2 regions of the Massilia sp. PWRC2 genome follow, and region 1 is predicted to be linked to the other one. Evidence: predicted binding sites of a transcription regulator. Region 1 holds the regulator's gene; the other holds the start of a gene.
The links. The regulator sigma-54, encoded in region 1, starts transcription at its own class of promoters, with help from an activator protein. The targets are predictions, from matches to a motif close to TGGCANGNAANCTGCTTT.

Region 1 (5,784 bases):
ATGCGCAGTGGCGCCGCCGTGCCCGCCGTGCCGGTCGATGCCACGCTGTCGCAGGCGCTGCTGGAAATCACCCAGAAGGGCATGGGCATGACCGCCATCGTCGACGCCGCGCAGCGCCCGATCGGCGTGTTCACCGATGGCGACTTGCGCCGCCTGATCGAACGGGTGCAGGATTTTACGAAGATCATGATCCGCGACGTCATGCATGCCGACCCGCGCCGCGTGCGCGCCGAGCAGCTGGCGGTCGACGCCGTCGCCATCATGGAACAGCACCGCATCAACCAGATGCTGGTGGTCGATGCCGACGACAAGCTGGTGGGCGCCCTGCATATCCACGACCTCACGCGCGCCAAGGTGATCTGATGATCAACGCTGACTACACCCTGGACCACGTGCGCCGCGCCGCTGCCGTGCGCCTGCTGATCCTCGACGTCGACGGCATCCTCACCGACGGCAGCCTGACCTACGGCGCCGATGGTGAAGTGACCAAGACCTTCAATGTGCTCGACGGCATGGGCATCGAGCTGCTGCAAAAAACCGGCGTGCCGGTGGCCATCATCAGCGCCCGCAAGTCGGCGGTGGTGGTACGCCGCGCGGCCGATCTGAAAATCGCCCACGTCTACCAGGGCACGCACGACAAGCGCATCGCCTTTGCCGAGCTGCTGGCCTTGACTGGCTTGACGGCAGCCGACTGCGCCTACATCGGCGACGACGTCATCGACCTGCCGCTGCTGCGCCAGGTCGGCTTTGCCGTCACCGTGCCCAGTGGCCACGGCGAAGTGCAGCACCGCGTGCACTACGTCACCCGTGCGTCCGGCGGCCGTGGCGCCGTGCGCGAACTGTGCGACCTGATCATGCGCGCCCAACACAGCTACGACGCCGCGCTGGCGCCGTACTTCGCCTGACATGGCACGCCCCCGCCACAAGCGCACTTCGCACCGCTGGCAGGTCAGCGCCACCATCGGCGCTGGCGTCCTGCTGGCCCTCGGCAGCTTCTGGCTGGTCGAAGTGATCAACCGCGGCGATTTTGCCAGCAGCAGTGTCGCCCGCAGTGAACCTGACTACATCGTCGACAATTTCAGTGTGGTCAAGATGACCGCTGACGGCAAGCCGCGCTACATCGTCGCTGGCGACAAGCTGACCCACCGCCCCGATAACGACACCGCCGACATCGTGCTGCCGGTGGTACAGAGCCTGTCGCCGCCGCTGCCGCCGATGACCATGACGGCGGCGAATGGCCGCATCGACCAGACGAAAAATATCGTCGACATGATGGGCAACGTGCTGGTCGAGCGGCCGGCATCAAATCAGGGCCCGCACCTGCGCCTGAAAACCGAGGCGCTCACCATCCTCACCGACGAAGACAAGCTGCGCACCGATCTGCCGGTCGAGATGCTGCAGGGTGACACCGTCGTCACCGGTGTGGGCATGCTGGCCGACCGCGCCGCCGGCCAGATCGATATTTATAACCGCGCCCACCTGGTCTACCCGCCGCCGCCGCCGCAGCGCCGCCGCTAGCGGGCGCCGTGACGTCCCTTTTTCTGAAATCGAGAACCGACCATGCCATTTCGTTTTTTTAGCCGGGCCCTGTTTGTCGACGTTGCCGTCGCTGTTGCCGTCACCGTCACCGTCGGCGGTGCCGCCCGTGCCGAACGCGCCGACTCGTCCAAGCAGACCATCGTCGATGCCGCCTCCATCACCATCAACGATGTGACGCAGACGCGCACCCTGGTGGGCAATGTCGAACTGCAGCGCGGCACCCTGTTGATGAAGGCCGGTCGCGCCATCATCAAGAGCGACCCGGAAGGCTACGTCTACGCCACCTTTTATGCCGATCCGGGCAGCCTGGCCACCTTCCGCCAGAAGCGCGACGGCGGCGATATCTGGGATGAGGGCGAGGCCGAGCGCATCGAATACGACAACAAGCTGGAAATCGTCAAACTGTTTTCAAAGGCGAAGATCACCACCGTCGAAAACAAGCGCAAGACCCAGGAAGTGCAGGGGCCTTATCTGTCCTACGACAGCCGCAAGGAAGTCTATGCGGTCGAGAACGATGTCAGCGGCACCACCAAGGCCGATGGTGGCCGCGTACGGATGGTGATCGAGCCGAAGCTGCCGCCGGCGCCAGGCGCAGCGCCGGCACCAGCACCTGCATCAGCACCAGCGCCAGGCGTTCCCGCAGCGGCGAAAAAGCCATGATCGAAGCGAAATCGTGTGGCAGCACGCTGATCGTGCGCGGCCTGCAAAAAAGCTATGGCAAGCGGCTGGTGGTGCGCGACGTCTCGCTGCAGGTCGAGTGCGGCGAAGTGGTCGGTTTGCTGGGGCCGAATGGCGCCGGTAAAACCACCTCGTTCTACATGATCGTCGGGCTGGTGCCGTCGGACGCCGGCACCATCGACATCAGCGGCGTCGACATCTCGCGCCTGCCGATCCACCGCCGCGCTGCCCTCGGCCTGTCGTATCTGCCGCAGGAAGCGTCGGTGTTTCGCAAGCTGACGGTGGAAGAGAATATCCGCGCCGTGCTCGAGCTGCAAAAAGTCGACGGCAAGGCCTTGACCAAAGCGCAGATCACCGAGCGGCTCGACAGCCTGCTGGCAGATCTGCAGATCGACAAGCTGCGCGACAACCAGGCTTTGTCGCTGTCGGGCGGTGAGCGCCGGCGGGTGGAAATCGCCCGGGCGCTGGCCACCAACCCGCGCTTCGTGCTGCTCGATGAACCATTCGCCGGGGTCGATCCGATCGCCGTCATCGAGATCCAGCGCATCGTGCGCTTTTTGAAAGAGCGCGGTATTGGCGTCCTCATTACCGACCACAATGTGCGCGAGACGCTGGGTATCTGCGACCGTGCTTACATCATCAACCAGGGCGCCGTGCTCGCTTCGGGCAGCCCTGACGACATCATCGCCGACGAGTCGGTGCGGCGCGTGTACCTGGGCGAACACTTCCGCATGTAAGCATCCGTCAAAAGCGAGCCATGAAACAGTCACTTCAACTACGTACCTCGCAACACCTGGCGCTCACGCCGCAGCTGCAGCAGTCGATCCGCCTGCTGCAACTGTCGACCCTCGAGCTGCACCAGGAACTCGAGCATCTGTTGTCCGACAATCCCCTGCTCGAGCGCCTCGACGATCCGCTCGACCACTCGGTGCGCCTGCTCGCCGACGGCGCCGTCGGCGCCAGCGGCAATGCCGAAGCACCTGAAGTGGGCAACCAGGATGCACCGCCCAACGCCGATGCACCGGCGGCCGACGCCGACAGTGGCGAAGCGGTCGACATGGGTGGCGAGAGCACCCAGGACACCAGCGCCGACAGCGAAGACTGGAGCGAAGCGTCGCGCAACAAGTCGCCCGACGACGAGGAATCGCGCCCGCAGATCGAAGCGACCGCCACCACCCTGCGCGAGCACCTGTCCGAACAGATGCGCCTGGCGATGCTGGAACTGCGCGACCGCGCGCTGGTCGAACTGATGATCGATGCCCTCGACGACAATGGCTATCTGACCGAGTCGCTCGAAGAGATACTGGAGCGCATGCCGGCCGAGCTGGAGATCGATGCGGACGAACTGAAAACCGCGCTCTCGCTGCTGCAAAGTTTTGATCCCGCCGGGGTGGGCGCGAGGAATGCCGGCGAGTGCCTGGCGCTGCAGATTCGCCGCATGCCGGCAATCGCCATGGTGACGCGCCGCATGGCGCTCGAGATCGTCTGCAAGCACTTGACCTGGTTCGCCCAGCGCGAATTTAACAAGCTCAAAAAAGCGCTCGCTTGCGATGACGAAGATTTGCGCGAGGCGCAAGTGGTGATCCGCCAGTGCAACCCCCATCCGGGCGCCGGTTTCGGCGCCGGCACCTCCGATTACGTGGTGCCCGACGTCATCGTGCGCAAGGCGCGCGGCGGCTGGACCGTCAGCCTGAACAATGACGTCATGCCGCGCCTGCGGGTCAACAATATGTACGCCAGCCTGCTCAAGCAGGGCAAGGGCGAGGGCCAGATGGGCGCCCAGTTGCAGGAAGCAAAGTGGCTAATCAAAAATATGCGGCAGCGTTTCGACACCATCTTGCGGGTCGCCGAAGCAATTGTGGAGCGGCAACGTAACTTTTTTTCGCACGGCGCGGTCGCCATGCGTCCCCTTGTGCTGCGTGAAATTGCTGATACACTGGGCCTACACGAGAGCACTATCTCCCGGGTAACCACTCAAAAATACATGCTGACCCCGCATGGAATGTTTGAGTTGAAATATTTCTTTGGCAGCCACGTGGCGACCGACGCCGGCGGCGAAGCATCGTCGACAGCGATCCGGGCACTCATCGTGCAATTGACAGGAGCGGAAGACCCGAAGAATCCACTTTCAGACAGCAAGATCGCAGACATGCTGGGGGAACAAGGTATGGTCATAGCGCGCCGCACGGTGGCCAAATACCGTGAAGCGCTGAAAATCCCGCCCGTCGCTCTTCGCAAGAATCTGTAGATCGTTTTTTCAGTGTTCCTCTGCGTCCCGCTTTATGCGGTTTGCATGAACAGGAAGCGACATCATCAAAGGAGTGTGTATGAATCTCACAATCAGCGGACATCATCTTGAAGTGACCCCAGCCATCCGTGAATACGTACAGAGCAAACTGGAACGCGTCCGGCGCCATTTTGATCAAGTGATCGACATTGCCGTCATCCTCACCGTCGACAATCTGACTGAAAAAGAAAAACGGCAAAAAGCCGAAATCAACCTCCGACTTCCGGGCAAGACCATCAACGTTAACGCCCTGTCGCACGACCTGTATGCCGCCATCGACGGCTTGATCGACAAGCTCGATCGCCAGGTCATGAAATACAAAACCCAGGTCCAGGACCACGATCACCAGGCCATCAAGCACCTGTCCGAAGAAGAACTGCCGGCCGCTGCTGCCTGAGTCACCAGGTCCCCTAATATGGATGAGGGCGCCCGCGGGCGCCCTTGTCACGTCGGGCGTGCCGGCGTCGCTGCTAGAATAGGTGTTTTCCCCTCTCTCTGCCGCCATGACCGACTTCGTCAAGACCCGCATCGCCAACCGCACCGCCATCATCACGCTCGACCGTCCGCGCACCCTCAATTCGCTGTCGCTGGAAATGATCCGCGCGCTCACCGACGTGCTGCTGGCGTGGCAGGATGACGATGCCATCGACGCCGTGGTACTGCGCAGCAGCACCGACAAGGCCCTGTGCGCGGGCGGCGACATCCGCTATTTTTACGACGTCGGCACGCTGCCGACCACCGGTGGCAGCGCCTCGCTGGAAGATTTTTTCACCGAAGAATACCGCCTCAACCACCTGATTCACTTTTATCCGAAAACCTATATTGCCCTGATGGATGGGGTGGTGATGGGGGGCGGTCTGGGCGTGTCGGAAGCGCACCGCCAGCGCGGCTTGCGGGTGGTCACCGATGGCAGCAAACTGGCCATGCCGGAAGTGAACATTGGCCTGTTTCCCGATGTGGGCGGCAGTTATTTTCTCAGCCATGCACCGGGCCGGCTGGGGTATTACCTGGCACTGACGGGCTTGACCGTGCGCGCCGCCGACGCCCTCTATTGCGGCCTGGCCGACACCTTCGTGCCGCAGGCACAGATGGCGGCGCTGCTTGAACTGATCGAGACCACCCCAGGCACCCAGCTGCGCGCTGCGGTGGCGGCGTTTGCCGCGCCGCACCGGGCCGCCGCCGACGCTGCTCTGGCGCCGCTGGCCGAGGCGCGCGCCGCCATCGACCGCCATTTTAGTCATTCCACCATTGAAGCCATCATTGCTTCGCTGGCCACCGAC
Region 2 (5,784 bases), on a different contig from region 1:
TTCCATCCGATCGAATCGCGCTCGCTACGCGCCACCCTGATTCGCAACTGGTAACGACGCCGCCGCGGCAGGCGACGCGCCGACCCATTTGAGCCAGGTAAAACCCAGCAAGCCCGCCACCAGCGAGGCCAGCAGGATCGCCATCTTCGACGCCGTGATGAGCTCGGCCTGACCGGCATACGCCAGGTTGGTGATGAACATCGACATGGTAAAGCCGATGCCGCCCAGCAGGCCGGCGCCCAGCACATGCTGCCAGTGCAAACCAGCCGGCAGGCGGCAGATGCCCAGCGTGACGGCGACCGCACTGGCCGCCAGGATACCGACCGGCTTGCCAATGACCAGCCCCAGCACGATACCGAGGCTGTTGGCAGATAACAGTTCTGCGGTCCAGCCGGCGCCGATGGCGATGCCCGTGTTGGCCAGCGCGAAGACCGGCAGAATGAGGAAGGCGACCGGCGTGAGCAGCGCATGTTCGAGACGGTGCGAGGGCGACTGCGCATCATCGCGTGTGGCCGAATAGGGAATGGCAAAGGCCAGCAGCACACCGGCAATGGTCGCATGGACCCCTGACTTGAGCATCAGGAACCACATCAGCGCACCGCCGATCAGGTAAGGCAGCAGGGCCATCACGCGCAGCACGCGGTTCATCAGGATCAGCGCGGCAAACACCACGAGCGCCGCCAGCAGGTACACAAACGACAGTTTGGCGGTGTAGAACACGGCGATCACCAGGATCGCACCGAGGTCATCCATGACGGCGAAAGCAGCCAGGAAGATTTTCAGCGAGGCGGGCACGCCCTTGCCGAGCAGGCTGAGCACACCGAGCGCGAAGGCGATGTCGGTGGCCATCGGGATGCCGATGCCCGCCTGGGTGGCAGTGCCGTTATTGAACAGAAAATGGATCAGCGCGGGCATGACGATGCCGCCGGCAGCGGCCACCATCGGCAGCATGGCGCTTTTGATGTCGGACAGTTCGCCGTTATACAGTTCGCGCTCGAGCTCGAGGCCAATGAGCAGGAAAAAGATCGCCATCAGGGCGTCGTTGACCCACAGCTCGATGCTCAAGCCCATCACCGCTTGCTGCCAGAATCCCACATAGCCATCTGCCCAGGCGGCGTTGGCCAGCGCCAGCGAAGCGAGTGTGCACACGATGAGCAGCAAGGCGCCCGCCTTGCCCGACTCGGTAAACTGTGTGAAGGTGGCTGACAGCCGTTCGATGTACATGTATGCTCCGGCAAACCCTGGTGCAAGCGGTCACGATGGGGGGGGGCCAGGAGATGCAGCCGGTCGGCGCCGCCACTAGCGGCGGCGAACAGGGTGCGTCATGCCTGTCGGCACGCGCACGCTGCGTTGATTGTAACTGAGGACCGCTGTATCCATCACACGGGTGATGGCGGCCTCCTTCAGGCGCGGCGGCGTGCCAGTGCCAGGCCGGCCAGGCCAAAGCCCAACAGCGCCAGCGAAGCCGGCTCTGGCACGCTGATGGAATCGACCGTGAAGGTGGCGTTGGTAGCGTGCAGCTGCCAGCCGCCGTAACCGAGCGGGGCGGCGAACATTTGCAGGGTCACCGACGGCGCCGTGGCCCAGTCGATGGCCTGCAGCGTGGTGTTGAAATTGGCCAGTGCGGCCGGGTCGCTGGCGATGTTGTAGCTTTGCGTGGTCCAGTTGTGCAAGCCGCCTGCCACATGCACATTGATCAGATCAGTGCCGTTCGAAAACAGGCCGATCAGCACCTGGTTCGAATTGGGATCTTGCCCGCCCCAGCCCTGATCGACGATATTCATCGAGCTGGTCAGGCCGACGATCTGGCTGGTACCACTGGCCAGCGTCACGCTCGCCATCTGCACCCAGCTCCAGCCACCCCACGAATCCATCGCTACTGGCGCGGTTGTCTGGATGACGTCAGCAGAGGCGGCCGAAACGAGCGACAGCGACAGGGCGAAGGACAGTGTCAATTTTTTCAGCAGGTTCATGTGTTATCCAGTGTTAGATTGTTGAGGTGAATTTATAATTAGGTATTAGCAATTTACATGCCATAAAACAATTATCGTTACAAATCAGAAACTTAACAGGTGCCCCGCCAAATCAGCGACTTCAAGTGTAAGAAAATTCGACAGTTTTTATTGTAAAAAGAGACAGTTTTTCTTGCAAAATGTTATTTTTATTAAACCACCTTGATCGTTTGAATGGCGGCCGTCAGCATGCTACGTACCTGGGCAAGCCCTGATCAGCGGTGTTCACCGAATAAAAGGAATTGACGCCATGAATGACCAATTGTCCGCACCGTTCATCCTCGAGCGCCGCTTCGCCGCGCCGCGCGAGCTGGTCTATGCGGCGCTCACGGAAGCGAAACACCTGGCCAGATGGATGGCACCGCCGGGCATGGCGTTGTCGCACTGCACAGTCGAGGCGACCGTGGGTGGCGCATTTCACTACGCCATGCGGCCGCTCGGCATGGCCGACGTCCCCGCCATGTGGGGCAAGTGGACCTTTCGCGAACTGACTGCGCCGGCGCGCGTGGTGGTGGTGGTCCAGTTCAGCGACCGCGATGGCGGGGTGAGCCGGCACCCGATGGCGGCCAGCTGGCCGCTCACCACTTTGTCGACCACGACATTGAGCGCCAGCACTGACGCGCCGGCCGGCACCGTCATGCGCATCGAGTGGTGCGCCATGAATGCCAGCGCCGCCGAGCGGGCCTGCTTCGATGCTGCCCACGCTGGCATGGCACAAGGCTGGGGCGGCACCATGGATGGCCTCGACCGCTATCTGGCAGAAGTGCTCGCCCGGTCACCTCAATGAGCACAATGAGACCGATGCGCCCAACCAGTCCGCCCCTCCGCGCCAGGCTGCCAGGGTCGGGCTGACCTACACCGTGCAGGCATATTGCGCGCGCGCCAGTGCTTCAAACTGCGCAGCAGGCATCGGTCGGCCCAACAGATAGCCCTGAAAGCCTGTGCATCCCAGACTTTTCAGAAAGGCCAGCTGCTCTGGCGTTTCGACCCCTTCGGCGACATGTCCCAGCCCCAGTTTGTTGGCCAGCGCAATGACGATCTCGACGATGGCGGCGGCATTCGGGTCGGCATTGCAGGCGGCCACGAAAGACTGATCGATCTTCAAGTGCTTGAGGGGGAAGCGGTGGATGTAGCGCAGCGATGAAAAGCCGGTGCCAAAATCATCGATGGAAAAATTGACGCCGCACTCGCGCAACTGGCGCATCTTGGCGATGGTTTCTTCGGCGTCCGTGGCCAGCAGGCTTTCCGTCAATTCCATCGCCAGCCGGTGCGGATCGGCGCCCGCCTGGCGCAGGATGGCCAGCGTACGGGCGACGAAATCGTCTTCGTGCAGATGGCGCGCGCTGACGTTGACGCTGAGCGTCAAGCCGCTCAAGGCAGGGTCGCGCGCCCACGTGGCCAGGCGCGCGCTGGCGTCGCGCAAGACCCAGTCGCCGATGCGAATGATCAGATCACTCATTTCGGCAACTGCAATGAAGGCGCCCGGCGTGACCACCCCACGCACCGTGTGGTTCCAGCGCAGCAGCGCCTCGGCGCCGATCAGGCGCTCCATCACATCGAACTGCGGCTGGTAATAAATTTCCAGCTCGGCGCGGGCAATCGCATCGTGCAATTCGCCCTGCAGGCGGGCGCGGGCGTCGATCGCGTGCTGCATGGCGGGATCGAAAAAGCGCACGGTGTTGCGGCCGGCCCCCTTGGCCGCGTACAAGGCGATGTCGGCTTGCTTGAACACCAGATCGGCGGCAGCGGTACTGGCATCGAACAAGGCGCAGCCGATGCTGGGGGTGACGGTGTGCTCGCTACCGGCCAGGCGGTAGGGCCGGCACAGGGCCAGCCGCAGCTGCTGGCAATGGCGCTCGGCCTCGGCGCTGCACTGGGCCAGCGTGCTGGCAGTCGGTGCCAGGATGACGACAAACTCATCGCCGCCGAGGCGGCCGACAAAGTCGACTGCGCCCATGCTGGCGCGCAGGCGCGCCGCCACTTCCTGCAGCAGCAGGTCACCGAACGAGTGGCCTTCGGTATCGTTGATCAGCTTGAAATCATCGAGATCGAGCAACAGCACGGCGCCGTGGGTGGCAGCGGCGCGCGCCGCCGCCAGCCGCGTTGCCAGTTCGCGCGACAGGTAGCGCCGGTTCGGCAAACCGGTCAGGTGATCATGCTCGGCGGTCGTCAACAACTGGCGTTCGAACTGCTTGCGTTCGGTGATATCGGTGTTGGTACCGGCCACGCGGATCGCCGTGCCACCGGGTCCGCGCTGGATGAAGCCACGGCTTTGCACGGGGACGTAATGGCCCTCGCGGTGCAGCAGGGAAAATTCGATGGCGTAATCGTCGACCGCGCCGGCCAATGCAGCGCCCAGAAAATGCTGGACGCGCTGGCGATCGTCGGCGTGCAACAGCTGTTCCCACAAGGCCGGCCCGCTGGTCAGCTCACCCGGCTCATAGCCCAGCATCGCCCACCAGCGCGGCGAATAGTAGATGCGCTGGTTGGCCAGGTCCCAGTCCCAGCAACCGTCGTTCGAACCGCGCAGCACCAGCTGCAGGCGCTGCTCCGAATCGCTGAGCGCCTTCTGTGCTCGGATCAGGTCGCTGCAATCGGTAAAACACACCACCACCGAGGTCAGCACGGCGGCGCCGTTAAATACCGGGTAGGCACTGCAGAGCAGCCAGCGGATGCCGCCGAGTCCGGCCGTGTCGACCCCGAGCACCAGGTCCGAGATCTTGCAACTGCCGTGCAGCGCGCGCGCAGCGGGAAAGTCGGCCGGCGCCATCGGGCTGCCGTCCGGCTGGACGAACTGCCACGTCACATCGTCCACCTTCAAGCCCATCATGTGCTGGGCGCTCAAACCGAGCAGGCGCTCGGCCATGACGTTGGCGGTTAACACGGCGGAATTGGCATCGTGCACCACCACGCCCGCCGGAAAGTTGTCGAGGAGTAACTCGTCAACAATAAAACTGTTCGCTGTGCTCACGGGTCCCTTGATAGGCAGATAAGGCATAAACAGCTGCCGCTGCTTATTTTGCACTTTCTCCGCCAGCGAAGCTACCGCTGCAGCCCATCAATTTGTGAAATGTCACACGAATTAACTTTTTTATGGTTTTTATTTGACAAGTGCCGGGCTCAGTGGCCGCTGGTGGGGTTGAGACATGCATCCTCAACCAAAGGCCGTCAATGCACGTTGGTAGGCTGCTCCTGCTTGACCGCCTCACCCGCCCTGCTGCTGTCACGCACGGCCTTGACTTCGGCCGCGCTGATGGGGGCGCCATGGTTGCCCCACGCCGTGCGCACATAGCTGAGCACCGCGGCCAGCTTGTCGTCATCGAGCGCGGTGGCGAAGGTCGGCATGCCGGCTCGCCCCTTGAGCACGGTGGCGATGACAGCCTCGGCTTCGGCCTGCACGAACGCGTTACCCTTGAGCGCAGGAAAAGCGCCGGCGATGCCGGTGCCGCCGGCCTGGTGGCAAGCCGCGCAATTTTTGGCGAACACGGTTTTGCCATCGACCGTTTGCGCGCTGGCGCCAGCGAGCACAAACAGTGCAGAGAGCAGCCCCAGCAGCATCGAGACGGCCGCTTTCATGCTGCCACCTTCGGCGTCGACAGGCGCTGGTGAATGCGCGCAATCTGCTGCCACGACGACTCGATCGACCCGGCCATCCAGCCCGTCAGGTAGCTCATGTGCTCACCCGCCAGCAGGGTGCGGCCTTCGCCTTCCCACAGGGTTGGATAGGCCGTGACGCGGCCGTCGGCATCCCAGTGCGAGGTGGCGCCCAGGC

Region 2: the regulator sigma-54 is predicted to act here: its motif matches at 2,019-2,036, upstream of ACP7BZ_RS15835 (PEP-CTERM sorting domain-containing protein).

The regions. Positions count from the first base shown of each region.
Region 1 covers NZ_JAFCUW010000009.1:157,764-163,547, reverse strand. The annotation lists gene ACP7BZ_RS17835 (KpsF/GutQ family sugar-phosphate isomerase) at 1-363, shown strand, start outside; gene ACP7BZ_RS17830 (KdsC family phosphatase) at 363-905, shown strand; gene lptC (LPS export ABC transporter periplasmic protein LptC) at 907-1,518, shown strand; gene lptA (lipopolysaccharide transport periplasmic protein LptA) at 1,561-2,199, shown strand; gene lptB (LPS export ABC transporter ATP-binding protein) at 2,196-2,954, shown strand; gene ACP7BZ_RS17810 (RNA polymerase factor sigma-54) at 2,975-4,465, shown strand; gene hpf (ribosome hibernation-promoting factor, HPF/YfiA family) at 4,545-4,901, shown strand; gene ACP7BZ_RS17800 (enoyl-CoA hydratase/isomerase family protein) at 5,008-5,784, shown strand, end outside.
Region 2 covers NZ_JAFCUW010000008.1:25,920-31,703, forward strand. The annotation lists gene ACP7BZ_RS15825 (TonB-dependent receptor) at 1-54, shown strand, start outside; gene nhaA (Na+/H+ antiporter NhaA) at 25-1,224, opposite strand; gene ACP7BZ_RS15835 (PEP-CTERM sorting domain-containing protein) at 1,404-1,973, opposite strand; gene ACP7BZ_RS15840 (SRPBCC family protein) at 2,263-2,799, shown strand; gene ACP7BZ_RS15845 (EAL domain-containing protein) at 2,866-4,983, opposite strand; gene ACP7BZ_RS15850 (c-type cytochrome) at 5,181-5,588, opposite strand; gene ACP7BZ_RS15855 (flavin monoamine oxidase family protein) at 5,585-5,784, opposite strand, start outside.